One region of the Pantoea sp. SGAir0430 genome, then DNA from elsewhere that is predicted to be linked to it. Evidence: riboswitches for the same ligand, from Rfam matches in the RefSeq annotation. Region 1 holds a riboswitch; each other region holds the start of a gene.
What was found. A riboswitch is a leader RNA that binds a small molecule or an ion and turns the genes downstream of it on or off. The one in region 1 is predicted to bind thiamine pyrophosphate.
Positions count from the first base shown of each region.

Region 2: linked by a shared signal. The riboswitch ahead of thiB (thiamine ABC transporter substrate binding subunit) and the one ahead of thiM (hydroxyethylthiazole kinase) in region 1 are both predicted to bind thiamine pyrophosphate.
Region 3: linked by a shared signal. The riboswitch ahead of E7738_RS20115 (FAD-dependent oxidoreductase) and the one ahead of thiM (hydroxyethylthiazole kinase) in region 1 are both predicted to bind thiamine pyrophosphate.
Region 4: linked by a shared signal. The riboswitch ahead of E7738_RS21125 (LuxE/PaaK family acyltransferase) and the one ahead of thiM (hydroxyethylthiazole kinase) in region 1 are both predicted to bind thiamine pyrophosphate.

Region 1 is NZ_CP039427.1:453,430-457,338, reverse strand. Features, by position in the region: gene fbaB (class I fructose-bisphosphate aldolase) at 1-387, opposite strand, end outside; gene thiD (bifunctional hydroxymethylpyrimidine kinase/phosphomethylpyrimidine kinase) at 534-1,334, opposite strand; gene thiM (hydroxyethylthiazole kinase) at 1,331-2,116, opposite strand; TPP riboswitch at 2,150-2,246, opposite strand; gene E7738_RS02225 (hypothetical protein) at 2,592-2,789, shown strand; gene ahpF (alkyl hydroperoxide reductase subunit F) at 2,842-3,909, opposite strand, start outside.
Region 2 is NZ_CP039427.1:2,253,409-2,257,317, forward strand. Features, by position in the region: gene sgrR (HTH-type transcriptional regulator SgrR) at 1-1,354, shown strand, start outside; TPP riboswitch at 1,425-1,518, shown strand; gene thiB (thiamine ABC transporter substrate binding subunit) at 1,565-2,551, shown strand; gene thiP (thiamine/thiamine pyrophosphate ABC transporter permease ThiP) at 2,527-3,909, shown strand, end outside.
Region 3 is NZ_CP039428.1:251,267-255,175, forward strand. Features, by position in the region: gene E7738_RS20105 (thiazole synthase) at 1-370, opposite strand, end outside; gene thiS (sulfur carrier protein ThiS) at 374-571, opposite strand; gene E7738_RS20115 (FAD-dependent oxidoreductase) at 555-1,499, opposite strand; TPP riboswitch at 1,626-1,745, opposite strand; gene E7738_RS20120 (6,7-dimethyl-8-ribityllumazine synthase) at 1,911-2,348, shown strand; gene E7738_RS20125 (hypothetical protein) at 2,519-3,196, shown strand; gene E7738_RS20130 (RES family NAD+ phosphorylase) at 3,189-3,896, shown strand.
Region 4 is NZ_CP039428.1:444,931-448,839, reverse strand. Features, by position in the region: gene E7738_RS21130 (acyl-CoA reductase) at 1-276, opposite strand, end outside; gene E7738_RS21125 (LuxE/PaaK family acyltransferase) at 273-1,382, opposite strand; TPP riboswitch at 1,451-1,580, opposite strand; gene ddpX (D-alanyl-D-alanine dipeptidase) at 1,655-2,197, opposite strand; gene E7738_RS21115 (M24 family metallopeptidase) at 2,260-3,375, opposite strand; gene E7738_RS21110 (M20 family metallopeptidase) at 3,372-3,909, opposite strand, start outside.

The DNA of each region.
Region 1 (3,909 bases):
AAACGGGATGCGGTGCGCGTAGCGACGTGACACGGAGGCCAGCACGCCATAGGTTGATGCCACACAGTTACAGCCGGCTTCAATCGCCAGCTCGACGATATTCTTCGGGTCGAAATAGGCCGGATTGGCAGCGAACGAGGCGCCAGCAGAGTGTTCCACGCCCTGATCCACCGGCAGAATCGACAGATAGCCGGTACCCGCCAGACGGCCGGTGTTGTAGAGCGTCTGCATATTGCGCAGTACCGCAGGAGAACGATTGTTATCAATCATCACGCGATCGACATAATCCGCGCCCGGCAAATAAAGGCTGTCCGCTGGAATGGTCATGCAGCGATGTTGAAGAAGCGTATCCGCCTCTTTACCCAATAACTGTACGATGTCCGTCATGTTCGCTCCTGATAAATGGCTGGAAAAGAACCGGCACCTGCCGATTCGCCCCCACAGCCTGGACCGAAACGCGCCAGGCTGGCAAATTGCTGACTCCATTTTTCAGACGGATACGCAGTGAAAAAGCGGCAATCTGGCGTTACGCCCTACCACCACTGATGGAAATGATGCACCGGCCCAATGCCGTGGCCGACCTCCAGCGAATCGGCGTGTAGCAGCGCCTGCTGCAGCCAGGCCTTGGCCTCCGCTACGGTGCCCGCCCAGTCCGCATGGCGCGGTCGCAATGCCGCCAGCGCCGCCGACAGCGTACAGCCAGTGCCGTGCGTATGACGGGTGTTAACGCGCGGTGCGGTAAAGCGCTGGCGGCCGGCGTGGGTGATCAGCCAGTCCGGGCTTTCCGCATCGCTGAGATGACCGCCCTTCATCAGCACCGCTTCGCAGCCCAGTTCCAGCAGCGCATCGCCCTGCTGCAGCATACTCGCCTCGTCCTGCGCCATGCGGCAACCCAGCAGCGCCGCGGCTTCCGGCAGATTGGGCGTGATCAGCGATACCTGCGGCAGCAGCAGTTCACGAATGCTGGCTACCGCATCGTGCGACAGCAGCGCATCGCCGCTTTTGGCAATCATCACCGTATCCAGCACCACAAACGGCAGGCTGGCGCGTTTCAGCTTCTCTGCCACCACCTCAACGATCGCCGTCTCCGCCAGCATACCGATTTTGGCGGCGTCAATGCGCACGTCGTTCAGCACCGAGTCGAGTTGCGCCGCGACAAATGCCGGTTCGATGCGATACACCGACTGCACGCCGCGGGTGTTCTGTGCCACCAGCGCGGTAATCACGCTGGTGCCGTACGCGCCGAGCGCGGAAAACGCTTTCAGATCCGCCTGGATACCCGCGCCACCGCTGGGATCGGTGCCGGCAATGGTCAATGCATTGATGCGTTTCATGCCGCCACCTCCAGCGTCCACAGCGCATCGAGAAAAGCGGCGACGAAGCTGCCCGGCCCTGCCACGCTGCGCGCGGCCTGCTCTCCCGCCAGTGACATTACGCGGCAGGCCGCTGCCACGTGCTGGATGCGCTCGCCCGGCAGGCTGCTGCACGCCGCGACTACGGCGGATAGCGCACAACCGGTGCCGACCACGCGCGTCATTAGCGGGCTGCCGCCGGGTATTGCCAGCGTCTGGCGGCCATCGGTGACGTAATCGACTTCGCCGGTTACCGCGACGATAGTGGTGCAGCGTTGCGCCAGCTGCTGCGCAGCGTTCAGTGCGGCATCGGCCTGATGCGCGCTATCCACACCGCGTCCACCTGTGCCCTGGTGGGCTAAGGCGAGAATTTCTGAAGCGTTGCCGCGAATGGCCGCCGGTCGCAGGCTCAGCAGCTGCTGACAGAATTCCGTACGCAGGGTTAGCGCGCCTACCGCCACCGGATCGAGCGTCCACGGTGTGCCGGCCTGGTTAGCGGCCTGTACCGCCGCCAGCATCGCATCGCGGCGCTCACGGGTTAACGTACCGACGTTGATCAGCAGCGCATCGGCAAAACCGGCAAACTGCGCCGCTTCATCGCCATCAATCACCATCGCGGGCGAAGCCTGCAGTGCCAGCAGCACGTTGGCGGTAAAGGTTTGCACCACGTCGTTGGTCATACAGTGCACCAGCGGTGCCTGCTGCCGCAGCAGTTGCAGAGAGTGCGCGAGTTGCGCCGGGGAAAGAGGGTCAGGCTGTGTCATAAGGCTCCCAACCGGCAATCAGGAAGGCGAATGCGGTCAGGCATCTGACTTCCCTACGCTGGCATTATCCAGATCAGGTATTACGGGTATTTCTCAGCCTTCACAAAGAAGGGCACCCCGAGTCATGCACGTCCGTGTCAGACGTGCCTTCACAGCATAAAGGGTCAGCTTAAAGTTGTAAATCCTGCGGCGGGTGCGCTTTATTTGCCGGACAACGATGAGCAAAAATACGTGCGCCATCAATTTTCATGATTTTTTGATCATCAGGAAAATACAAACAAATCGATGGAGATCAATTTCCCCAAAATACCGAAAATTCATAAGGATAGTTAATTTAATCTGCCGGGGCAGTAGGCGGGAAATAAAGAGGAGAAAGCGCGCAACTTGATTAATATCAAACCGGCCGGCGGCGTAACACGGCCTAATTCCCTTCCGGATTTGAAGACCGCTGTTTCACCTTCACCCGGAATCGCTAATGACTTTATTCAGTTTTCTTCCGCACGCGCACCACTGGCACAATATCACCATTTCCCGTCAAGGCGCCGTTGCCCCCGGCGGCCGTTACCGGTACTCCACGTACCTCGAAGCCGAATGCAAACGCTGCGGCGAGCGCATCCATAAAATTTATTATCGCGATATCAGCGATGAACAGGCGCGTCGCTGGCTGGGATAAAAAAAAGCCCCGCAACACAGGTTGCAGGGCGCTTGCGTGGCTATCGCAAAACTTATTCAGCCGGTTTGGTGCGGATCAGGTAATCAAACGCGCTCAGTGACGCTTTGGCCCCTTCCCCGCTGGCAATGATGATCTGCTTGTACGGCACCGTGGTGCAGTCGCCGGCGGCAAATACGCCTTTCAGGCTGGTTTCGCCTTTGGCGTCGATCAGGATCTCGCCCATGCGGTTGCGCTCTACCGCGCCTTCCAGCCAGTTGGTGTTAGGCAGCAGACCAATCTGGACGAAGATACCGCTCAGCGCCAGTTCGTGGCTGGTCTGGTTATTGCGGTCGATGTAGGTCAGACCGGTAACTTTACTGCCGTCGCCTTTCACTTCGGTGGTCTGCGCGTTGAGGATCACATCGACGTTTTTCAGGCTGCGCAGTTTATCCTGCAGCACTTTATCGGCGCGCATTTCGCTGGCGAACTCCAGCAGCGTGACGTGCTCGACAATACCGGCCAGATCGATGGCCGCTTCAACGCCGGAGTTACCGCCGCCGATCACCGCCGTGCGTTTGCCTTTAAACAGCGGGCCGTCACAGTGCGGGCAGTAGGTTACACCTTTGGTGCGATACTGCTCTTCGCCCGGAACGCCCATGTTGCGCCAGCGTGCGCCGGTAGCAATGATGATGCTGCGTGATTTCAGCACTGCGCCGGAAGCGGTTTCGATGGCGTGCAGGCCACCCTCTTTGGCTGCCGGAATCAGCTTGATGGCGCTCTGGGTGTCGATCACGTCCACGTCATAGTCATCAACGTGCGCACGCAGGGAACCGGCGAGCTTGGCCCCTTCGGTTTTCGGCACGGAGATGTAGTTTTCAATGTCAACGGTGTCCAGCACCTGGCCGCCAAAGCGCTCGCCCATCAGGCCGGTACGGATGCCTTTACGCGCCGAGTAGATGGCCGCCGCAGCGCCCGCCGGGCCGCTGCCGACGATCAGCACTTCATAGGCATCACGCTTGTTCAGCTCTTCAGCCGCACGCTTATCCGCGTTGGTGTCTACCTTACCGACGATTTCTGCCAGGCTCATGCGACCCTGACCGAACTCTTTGCCGTTGAGGTAAACCGCCGGCACGCCCATGAC
Region 2 (3,909 bases), 1.8 Mb from region 1:
GCGGCAGATGATTGCCGCGCACCTTGGCCGCAGCTTTCGCCAGGGCAAGCATATTCTGCGCGTGCTCTACTACCGGCCCCTGCCTAACCTGCTGCCCGGCTCGCCGCTGCGCCGTTCAGAAACCCATCTGGCGCGACAGATATTCAGCGGCCTGACGCGTATAAATGAGGAAAAGGGGGAAATCGCCGCCGACATTGCCCATCACTGGCAGCAAACCTCTCCGCTGCACTGGCGCTTCTTCCTGCGGCCGGCAATCCGCTTTCATCATGGTCGCGAGCTGGAGATGGAGGATGTCATCGCCTCGCTGGAACGGGTGCGCAGCCAGCCGCTGTTTTCGCATATCGACCAACTGCACTCGCCGGCGCCGTGGACGCTGGATATCCATCTCAGCCAGCCGGACTGCTGGCTGCCGTGGCTGCTGGCCAGCGTCAGCGCCATGATTCTGCCGCGTGAGTGGCCGACGCTGCGCCACTTCGCCCGTCAGCCCATTGGCACCGGTCCGTACAGCGTGGTGCGCAATCAGCAAACCCAGCTGAAAATCGCCGCGTTTGATGACTACTTCGGCTACCGCGCGCTGATTGATGATGTCTCGATCTGGGTGCTGCCGGAGATCAGCGATGAGCTGGTCTACGCCGGTGTAAAACTGGAAGGCGAAAACGACGACGAAAAATCGGAAGAGAGTCGTCTCGAAGAGGGCTGCTATTTTCTGCTGTTCGATCAGCGCTCTGAACGCGGGCGCGATGCCGGTTTCCGCCGCTGGGTGAGCGATCTGCTTAACCCTATCGCGCTGCTCAATCATGCCGGCGTCGGCTATCAGCGCTACTGGTTCCCGGCTTATGGTCTGCTGCCGCGCTGGCACCATCGGCGCGATATCACCCCAGCCCACAAGCCCGACGGCGTGACCCAGCTGACGCTCAGCTGGTACAGCCACCACGTCGAACACGAGGGCATCGCCAATGCGCTACGGCCGCTGCTGGCGCAGCAGGGCGTCGAGCTGATTACCCGCGAAGTGAGCTACGAAAGCTGGTTCGACGGCGCGGGCGAGAGTGACATCTGGCTGGGCAGCGTCAACTTTACCCTGCCGCTCGACTACGCCCTGTTCGCTCAGCTCTACGAGCTACCGCTGATGCATCACTGTATCCCGCTGGACTGGCAGGCCGACGCCGCGCGCTGGCGTGAGAAAGCGCTGCCGCTGGCGGAGTGGAGCAAACAGCTGGTAAACAGCGACTATCTGCATCCGCTGTTTCATCACTGGCTGCTGCTGGAGGGCCAGCGCAGCATGCGTGGCGTGCGGCTGAACACGCTCGGCTGGTTTGACTTCAAGTCCGCCTGGTTCGCCCCGCCGGAGCTGTAAAAAGGGCAGCATGAGACAACACGACCGGCAGGTGAACCTTTCGCGTTGTCATGTAAATGTCTAGAATATGTCGTTCTCAACGGGGTGCCGGTTAACTGGCTGAGAGAGACCCGTCGAACCTGATCCGGCTCGTACCGGCGTAGGGATTTGAGATGCTCCGCCCTCAGATCCTTTGCGACGCAACCTTACCTTCCCCTTAAGGAACGCAAAGTGTTAAATAAAGTTCTGCCCCTGTTGCTGCTGATCGCTGCGCCGGCTCTGGCGGCCAAACCCGTCCTCACCGTGTATACCTACGACTCGTTCGCCGCCGACTGGGGCCCCGGTCCTGCAGTGAAAAAAGCCTTTGAGGCCCGGTGCGGCTGTGAGCTGAACTATGTGGCGCTGGAAGATGGCGTATCGCTGCTTAATCGCCTGCGCATGGAAGGAAAGAACAGCAAGGCCGACGTGGTGCTGGGGCTGGACAACAACCTGATTCAGGCGGCGGAAAAAACCGGCCTGTTCAGCAAAAGCACGGTGGATACTCGTGCACTACAGCTGCCGGACGGCTGGCACAGTGACACTTTTATCCCGTTTGATTACGGCTACTTTGCGTTCGTTTACGACAAAAACAAGCTGAAGAATCCGCCGCACAGCCTGAAGGAGCTGGTCGAAAGCCCGGAAAAATGGCGGGTGATTTATGAAGATCCGCGCACCAGCACGCCGGGGCTCGGTCTGCTGCTGTGGATGCAGAAAGTGTACGGCGATGATGCGCCGGCGGCCTGGCAGAAGCTGGCCAGCAAAACCGTGACCGTCACCAAAGGCTGGAGCGAAGCTTATGGTCTGTTCCTCAAAGGCGAAAGCGATCTGGTGCTGAGCTACACCACCTCGCCGGCTTACCACATTATTGAAGAGAAAAAGGATAACTACGCCGCCGCGCCGTTCAGCGAAGGCCACTATCTGCAGGTAGAAGTGGGCGCGCAACTCGCCAGCAGCAAACAGCCGCAGCTGGCGCAGCAATTCATGCAGTTTATGGTGTCGCCAGCGTTTCAGAGCACCATTCCTACCGGCAACTGGATGTATCCGGTGATCAAAAGCGATTTACCCGCCGGTTATCAGGCGTTACCGGTGCCCGCGAATGCGCTGCAATACACCCCGACAGAGGTGGCTGACCATCGCGCGGCGTGGATTAGTGCGTGGCAGCGCGCCGTCAGCCGCTGATGCCCGGCTGGCTGCTGCCCGGAGCGCTTAGCGCACTGCTATTGTGTGCGGTCGCGCTGCTGGCGCTCGGTGCCCTGCTGCTCGCCGCGCCGGCCACCGACTGGCGCGCGCTGCTCAGCGATAGCTATCTGCACCATGTGCTGGCGTTCTCCTTTGAACAGGCGCTGCTGTCAGCGCTGCTCTCGGTGCTGCCAGCCATTCTGCTGGCCCGCGCGCTCTATCGCCGCCGTTTTACCGGCCGCACCCTGCTGTTGCGCCTGTGCGCCATGACGCTGGTGCTGCCGGTGCTGGTCGCCGTATTCGGTCTGCTGAGCGTCTATGGGCGCAGCGGCTGGCTGGCGCAGCTGTGTGCCACAGTCGGTATCGACTATCACTTCTCGCCCTATGGCCTGCAGGGCATTTTGCTGGCGCACGTGTTTTTCAATCTGCCGCTGGCGACGCGCATGCTGCTGCAGGCGCTGGAGAGCATTCCTGGCGAGCAGCGCCAGCTGGCGGCTCAGCTCGGTCTGCGCGGCTGGTCGCTGTTTCGCCTGCTGGAGTGGCCGTGGCTGCGCCGTCCGCTGCTGCCAACGGCAGCGCTGATCTTTATGCTGTGCTTCGCCAGTTTTGCCACCGTGCTGGCACTGGGCGGCGGTCCGCAGGCCACCACGCTGGAGCTGGCCATTTATCAGGCGCTTAGCTTTGATTACGATCCCGGCCGCGCCGCGCTGCTGGCACTGTTGCAGCTCGGCTGCTGTCTGCTGCTGGTGCTGCTTAGCCAGCGCTTCAGTAAAGCGATTCCGGCCGGTAGCCAGACGGTGCGCGGCTGGCGCGATCCGCAGGATTCCTGGCGCGCACGCGTCGCGGATACGCTGCTGATTACGCTGGCGCTGCTGTTACTGCTGCCACCGCTGGCGGCGGTGCTGGTCGACGGCTTACGCGGCGGCATTGCCGGCGCGCTGCAACAGCCCGCGCTGTGGCAGGCCACGTGGACGTCGCTGCGTATCGCACTCGGTGCCGGTGTGCTGTGCGTGCTGCTGACCATGATGCTGCTGTGGAGCAGTCGCGAACTGCGCCAGCGTCAGCAGCGCTTCGCCGCGCAGGCCATGGAACTCAGCGGGATGCTGATTCTGGCGATGCCGGGCATCGTGCTGGCGAGTGGGTTCTTCCTGCTGTTCAACGCCACCGTTGGCCTGCCGCAGCGTGCCGATGCGCTGGTGATCTTTACCAACGCGCTGATCGCCATCCCCTACGCCATGAAAGTGCTGGAAAATCCGATGCGCGATCTCAGCGCGCGCTACGCTCAGCTGTGCGCCTCGCTGGGCATCAGTGGGTTTACTCGCCTGCGGCTGATTGAACTGCGGGCGCTGAAACGTCCG
Region 3 (3,909 bases), on a different replicon from region 1:
GAAACACCTGGAAGCCGTCGGCGCACAGAATGCGTGCCGCTTCGACCAGCGCGAACGGATCGGGCTGCAGCGTGTCGGCATGACCAATCACTTCCAGCTTGATCCACGGCGTGTTAAACAGCTCGCGCGCCATGTGCGCGGTGGTGACGGCCTCTTTGACCGTGTGGCAGCCAGCGGTATTGGGCAGCACGCGCACATTCAGGCCGGTCAGCAACTCGCGAAACGCCGCGCCCGCCGTGCCTTCGCGGCGCAGGCTGACAGTGATAATTTCGCTGCCGGAGGCAGCGATCGCCTGCTGCAAAATCGCCGGTGAAGGGTAGCCTGCGGTGCCGAGCAGCAAGCGTGACTGCGGCGTGAAATCGTAAAACATCGCTCAGCCTCCCTGCATCGGTGACAGGACTTCCAGCTGCCAGCCTTCCTGCAACTGCAGGCTGGCATACTGACTTTTCGGCACAAAATCGCCATTGCAGGCGGTGGCAACACAGGCCGCATCGATTTGCTGTTCGATCAGCAATTCGCTGAGGCTGGTGGCCTCAGTCCTGATGGTGCGGCCGTTAAGCTGAATATTCATGGCTAACCTCCCCGGACAGGCGCTGCATCAGCTGTTCTGCCATCATTGGTGCCAGCAGAAAACCGTGACGATACATGCCGTTAAGATAAAAAATACCGTTGTGATAGTGGATTTCCGGCAGATTAGCCGGCCATGCCGGACGCAGACCGCTGCCGCTTTCGATGACGCGCGCTTCCGCCAGCGCCGGATGGAGGGTGTAGGCCGCGCTGAGCAGTTCCATCATGGCGCGCGCGCTGATAGCGCTGGCATCGTCGCTTTCGATCATGGTGGCACCGAGCATGAAGTGGCCGTCGCGACGCGGCACCAGATAACAGGGAAAACGCGGATGGAGCAGACGAATCGGCCGGGAAAATGTCACCTCATGACTCTGCAGGATCAGCATTTCCCCACGCACCGCGCGCAGGCCGGAGAGCTGCGCTCTGGCATGGATACCGCGACAGTCGATGATCCGGCCCGATGGCTGGCGCGCATCAAAGCGGACACCGCGCTGCAGCAGTTTGTCACGCAGTTCAGCCAGCGCACGGCGCGGATCGAGATGTGCTTCGCGCGGGAAAAACAGTCCGCGCGCAAACCGGTTTTCCAGCGCCGGTTCAAGCGACGCCGGATCAACCCATTGATGCGCCGTCGTCATGCGCGCGAAGCGGTTTAACTCCGGGTTATCACGCGGCGGTGCCAGCACTAACGTACCCTGATGCACCACGCTGCTGAAGCGCGTTTGCCACCAGGCCGCAGCATGCTGGCCGAGGGTAATCACCTCCGCTGGCGCGCTTTCTGCTTCACACCACGGCGCCAGCATGCCACCGGCAAACCACGAGGCAGGCTGACGCGCTTCATCATCAATGACCTCGACGGTTTCGCCGCGCTCAGCCAGTAGCGTGGCAACACAAAGCCCGGACACGCCGCTACCGAGCACGCTCCAGCGGCTCATGAACAACGTTCCGGTAAATAATCTGGGAAATTCACATCGGCCTCTCAGTGATAACTGAGACCCGCAGATACAGGTGAAGGGAATCGACGCCAGCGATCGGGCTCGCCTTTGCGCCAGACGGCTTTGCACATGAGCCGTCAGTCTTCCTACGCCAGTATCAACTGGGTCAGGTTCAAAGGGTCGCTAAGCCGCGCAGTGCGCTATTAGCCTCTCAGTCTCTCAGGCGAGACTCCCCCGACGCGTCTATTTGTATTGCAGGCGCTGGCTGGCGTCAAGCAGCACGTTAACCGCACTGCCCGCGTTGTGGATCAAAATTGCAACATATGGTATACCAAACGGATAGTGGGCAGATGATAAAAAAGACTTTTTTATTATTCACTTATAAATTTTTCAGCTAATCATGGAAGCATTATGAATAAGTTTCGTGTGGCTTTTATCAAAGCAGGATGGCATCAGGCGATCGTGAACAACGCGCTGGTGGGATTTGAGCAGGAACTGGCAGAACAAGGCGTCGAAAATACATTAACAAGCTATGACGTACCCGGCGCGTTCGAAATGCCGCTGCTGGCTAAACGCCTGGCCGAAACCGGCAAATTTGATGCGATTGTCTGCGCCGCGCTGGTGGTCGACGGTGGCATCTATCGCCATGACTTTGTCGCTCAGGCCGTCGTCGATGGCCTGATGAATGTGCAGCTCGCCACCAATGTTCCGGTGTTTTCGGTATCACTCACTCCGCACAATTTTCAGCCGGTCGACGCGATTGAAGCGTTCTATACCGAACATTTTATTAAAAAAGGCAAAGAAGCCGCCCGCGCCGCCCTGATGATTCATCAGCTACAGATCGACTAACCTCAAACGGATTGTTAGCTTTTCCCACTTTTAACAATCCGTTTCCTGCAGTGTGCTCCCTCTTACCTCTCGCCTCTTGCTTACTTAAAGCAGCACCGTCAATGCCATTGCAAGTTATTCGGGATATCTTTAAAATCAGATAACCTAAATAACCTTGCGGGAGTTAACTGATGGTTAGCGATAAAGATCACACCGGAGTTTCTGCACTGACAGGTACCCCGCAGGAGATTCAGGGTCGGCTGTCAAAATCACATGCCAGTCACGTTGTTGCCATTACTTTCGACCATCCAGGCGATGCGCTGACGCTGCGCAACCTGTCAGAAAATCTTTCCGCAATCGCTTCATCCATGTTTGCAATTTTTCAGCAGCGGCAGCGGCAGGAATCGCTGGAGCAACTGGCCAGTGCGATGTTACCGCGCGTGCCAGCTTCGCCTCATTTACTCAAAGAAGCGGCGATGTTACTAGAGGCGCGCAATGCCGTGCTGGAGAGCGGAAACTGGCTCAGCGCCGCAGAAGTGGCGCAACTGGCAGGGTTGAGTTCCACAAATCCGAGCGCTCAGCCGAATAAATGGAAAAAAAGCGGCCAGATATTTGCCATCAATCACAATGGGATAGATTATTTCCCCGATTATGGCCTGGATCGCGACACGCATTTTCGCCCGGTTAAACCACTGGCTCAAATCCTCAGGATTTTTGCCGGACACAAAGACAGTTGGGCTATCGCATTGTGGTTTCTGTCGAATAACAGTTTCCTTGCGGGCAAACGGCCACAGGATCTACTGCTAACCGAAGCGCAACGCGTCATCGACGCCGCTCTGGATGAAATGGAAGGAATAACGCATGGATAAGCGCAGCACTGCGGCGCAACCTGATGATTTATCAACTCTGCCTGTTATTACTGCCGAAGAAGGTGCGCCATTGCCAGGCGCTTTACTTCAGCTGTCATTTATTACGCTTTCAGCAGGAAGCATTCTGCACCGGGTCCATCTGTCGCATTATGCCGCCAACCAGTTCAATCCCGGAGTGAAAGGGAATGCCCGCTTCAGTCCAATAAAAACCAGACATGGGCAGCCAATACCGACCCTTTACGGCGGTTCGACCAGAGACTGCGCATTAATGGAAACGGTATTTCATGACGTGCCTTTCGCACCCGGTCTTAAGACACTGGATAAGAAAAAATTACATTATCAACTTCACTCCTGTCTTAAAGTTAATGAAGATATGCTGCTGATCGACCTGAGCAGCATCGCATTGCGCAAGTTAGGTATCACGCGTAAGCAGCTTATCGATACAGAAAAACATCACTATCCCCTCACCCGACGCTGGGCAGCCGCTCTGCATCATCAGAGTGAATCAGCGCAGGGCCTTTCATGGATATCCCGTCAGGATGATTCAGCGCGGGCAGTGATGTTATTTGGCGATCGAATTTCACCGGGCATGCTGACGCCACTTAATAAATCATTAAGCCTGATTGATGATTCCGATACTTATGGCGAGGTTTTACATCTCGCATCGCGATTAGGTGTGTTTATCATTGCAGCCAAATAAAACACGATGCTAT
Region 4 (3,909 bases), on a different replicon from region 1:
CGGCAGCAACCGCTCCGCCTGCTGGCGCAACGGGTGCGAACGGTTAAGCAGGCGCGCGATGGCTTCATCAATCAACGCGGTAATGCGCGCTACGCTCAGGGTGTGCAGGTAGCGGCGCGCGTTATCGCGAACGCTGGCCGCCAGCGTGGCAATCTGCGCCTCGGACAGCACCGGCACGCACACTTCCAGCGCGCTGCCCTGCTGGCCAAAGTGCAGGCTGTGCCACGTTACCTCGCTGTGGCGGATGCCCGGCAGATGGCCAGCATACACTTTCATGCCTGTGCCTGCGCGGCAGCGAGAAACGATTCCATCGCCAGCGAGCAGCCTTTGGCATCCGCGCCCGCGACGCGCCCCAGCAGCTGAAACCCGCCGGGCACCATCACGCCGGCATCTTCGGTCAGAATCGCGGAAACAGAATTGAAATGGGCGAGATCGTGATGCACCAGTACGCCTGTCTCACCTTCCGGCACGTCCGCACCGGTCAGCGGATTAACCACGCGCGTGCGGATCCAGTGCGGTCCGGATTTCACCGGCGGGCAGATTTCATTGCCGGAATCGTAAAACTGCGTGCTGAGTTCAGTCATGCCGTACATATTGATGCAGTGCGAACGCGGCACGCCGAGCGTCTGCTGCAGCGCGCTATAAAACGCTTCCGCCGCAACTTCACGCGACTGGCCCTTAAAACCCCCGGTGTCAAGGATGCGGCTGCCCGGCGGCAGCCTGAAACGCCGCTGCTGACGCGCCAGTTCGTCCAGCAGATGGACAAAACTGTAGCTGGCACCCAGCAGGGCATAGGGTTGGCCGCTGGCCTGCACCTGCTCCAGTACGGCGATCAGACGCGGCAGTTTCAGCCCCTGCGCATCAACCATCACTTCGCTGTCTGGCGTGCCACATTCTTGCATCGCCAGCGTCAGATAATGGGCCAGCGAAGAGTGCGGCAGCTCGTTGCTGTGCGGAAACAGGATCGCCATCGGCAGGCGCGGATATCCGGCCATAAAGCGCTGGCGAAAATTGATCAGCATCGAGCGATCGTAAACCGCCAGCGTCGGGTGATAGCTGCGCCCCCGGCCGGTCCCCGTGGTGCCGCTGGTCATAAAGATGTGGGGAATCTCCGCCACCGGACGGCAGCTCAGCGTCAGATCTTTAAACGCCGTAATCGGCACCGCCGGAATCTGCCGCCACTGTTTGACCGTCAGCGGCGTACGGCCGCGCTGGCGGGCGAAACGGGCGTATGGGAGATTGTGTTCGAATTGCCACGCGAACAGCTGCAGCGCCAGCTGGTTGAAATCCGCTTCGGTGGTTTCTTCGCGCTGCATAAACGCCAGCAGCGCGGCAATGATTGACGCTTCGGTCATGAAGGTGCCCTCTTTGGACTGCGGCATAACGGCCAGCCAGGGCCTGAGAAATGCGCAGGATTCGCAGAAAGGCGCAAAGAGGGAATGAGGGCGTGCAGTGACCCCGGTTCCACATCCCTACGCCGGTATTAGCCGGATCAGGTTCAGAGGGTCACTACGTTGCCGGCCGTGACAGCCGCGCGGGTAGAATCTCAGCCCTCTAACAGGGCACCCCTTGGAACAAGCTGCATTCTGGGGTCGGAACGGAGGGCGTGTCAAGGCGGGAAGGCGCAGAACCCCCCGCTTCAGCAACGCGATTATTAACGCGCAATATCACTCACAGGAGCGCGATCAGCCCGACTGACGCAGGCAAAGCGATCGCTGAGCAGCGGATAGTTTTGCGCATCCGGCAGTTCAAAGTGCCACCATTCGGTGGGCATGCCGACAAAACCGCCGCCGAGCATGATGGCGTTCAGCAACAGGCGATGGCGCTGCGCCTGCTGCGGCACGTTGGGATGGAACGGGTGCGACTCAGCAGACATGTCGTCAAACCCGGTCCCCATCTCCAGAATGTTGCCCGCCTCATCCATCAGCGTCACATCGATCGCCACGCCGCGGCTGTGATTCGAGCCCCGCGCCGGTGGCACCACATAATCCGCGTCCGGACAGGCATCCCACAAGTGCCACTGCGCCTGCTGCGGACGATACGCGTCCAGCACCAGCAGGCGAAATCCCGCCAGCCGGGCGATGTCGCTGCTGCGGCGCAGCGCGGCGGCGGCATCCGGATGCAGCAGCGCCTGCGCGTCGCGATAAATGGCATACCCGGCGATGTTATCGGCGGTGGCGTACTTCAGATCAAACATCAGGCCCGGCAAGGTGGCAGCCAAATCGATTAATTCAACGTCCTGCACTGTACATCATCCTGTTAATTGTTAGCCGGCAGCGTAAAGGGCTGGCGCGGCAGCGTGGTGAGTCGCTCTGCGCCCTGTGCCGTGACGCGCACGGTTTCACTGAAGGCGAGGCCCTGCGCTGAAATATACATGTGAAATACCATGTTTTCCTCCAGTAACCACGGCGCCTGAGGATGAAAACAGCAGCTGAAATCGCTCGGACGCGGGGTGCGCGTATACAGGCCCAGCGCATAACCGGTGATGTTGCTGTAATCCTCACGCAGCCCGGCGCTGAGCACCGCCTCACGCGCGACGGCATCCACCGTACAGGCCGCAACGCCCGGCTTCATCGCCTGCAGCTGGCGATCCTGAATGGCGATCAGCTGTTGTGCCAGCGCCGCGCGCGCCGCAGAGATTTCACCGACAATCAGCGGACGCATCAGGCGCGCGCTGTAGTGCCGCACTTTAGGGATCAGCTCAACGTGCAGTACATCGCCCGCTTGCAGACGCTGCTCATGGCCGCTGGCATGTAAAAATCCGCTGTCGCCGCTGGCGATAACAATCGGTCCGGTTTCACCGCTGTCAGCACCGAGCCGCAGAAATTGTGCCGCCGCCAGCGCGGCGACATCACGCACGCGCCAGCCGCCCTGCACCTGCGCACTCAGCTGGGCAAGCGTGGCATCGGCAATGCCGGCGGCCTGGCGTAAGCTGGCGATTTCAGCCTGAAATTTGACGCTGCGCAGCCGGTCGCTGAGACCGCTGACATCACACCAGCGCACCCCGGGCAGATGGCGCGCCAGCTGCTGCCAGCTATGCACCGTCATGCCGTAGGATGCATAATCCGCGCCCAGCCGCGCCCGCTGATAGCCGCGCCGCGTCAGGCTTTGCGCCACCGCCAGCCACGGATCGTCTTCATCACGGTACGCGTCAATCGCCAGCTGCGGTGACTGCGCGCGGCACGGCGCGACATCCAGCTGGCGCAGCACCATCCACGGTTCGTCCTGCAACGGCACCAGACAGGCACGATAACGCGTTTCCGACACGGTATAACCGGTTAACCATGCCAGCAGTTCGCCATGATCGATCAGCATCACCTCAATGTCGGCGGCGCGCATGGCGCTGCGCAGCCGTGACAGCGCGTCGGCGATCATGACGCCGGTTCAACCGGCTGGCAGATGTCGAGGATCGCCAGCAGATAGATACGCACCATATCGAGAAATTCACTGATCTCAACGCGCTCGTCCGGCATGGTGTTGTACTTGCCGCCGGGCCCGCACACGATGCCCTCCATGCCCGCATGCTGATACAGGTGCGCCGCATCGGTACCGTAGAAGGCGGGCGGCGTGATCACCCCGGTAGGCTGCGGCGTGCCGCGCACAGTCTGCCAGCCGCGATTGACCGCTTTAACGATTGGCGATTCCGGCGACACCTCAAACGGCAGCATGGTGGGTTTATCGCGCAGGCCGTCATCAAACAGCTGCACCTGCAGGCCCGGATAGCGCTGGCACAGTGCATCCAGCAGGGCCTGCAGATCGGCCAGCACGCCGTCCACCGTTTGCCCCGGCGCAAAGCGGGCGGAGCCTTTCAGACGGACAAAATCCGCGACCTGCGGCGGCCGCCACTCCTGCAAATCACGCCCCAGCGCACCGTGTACGGTGCCAATATGGCCACGGTTAATTTTGCGG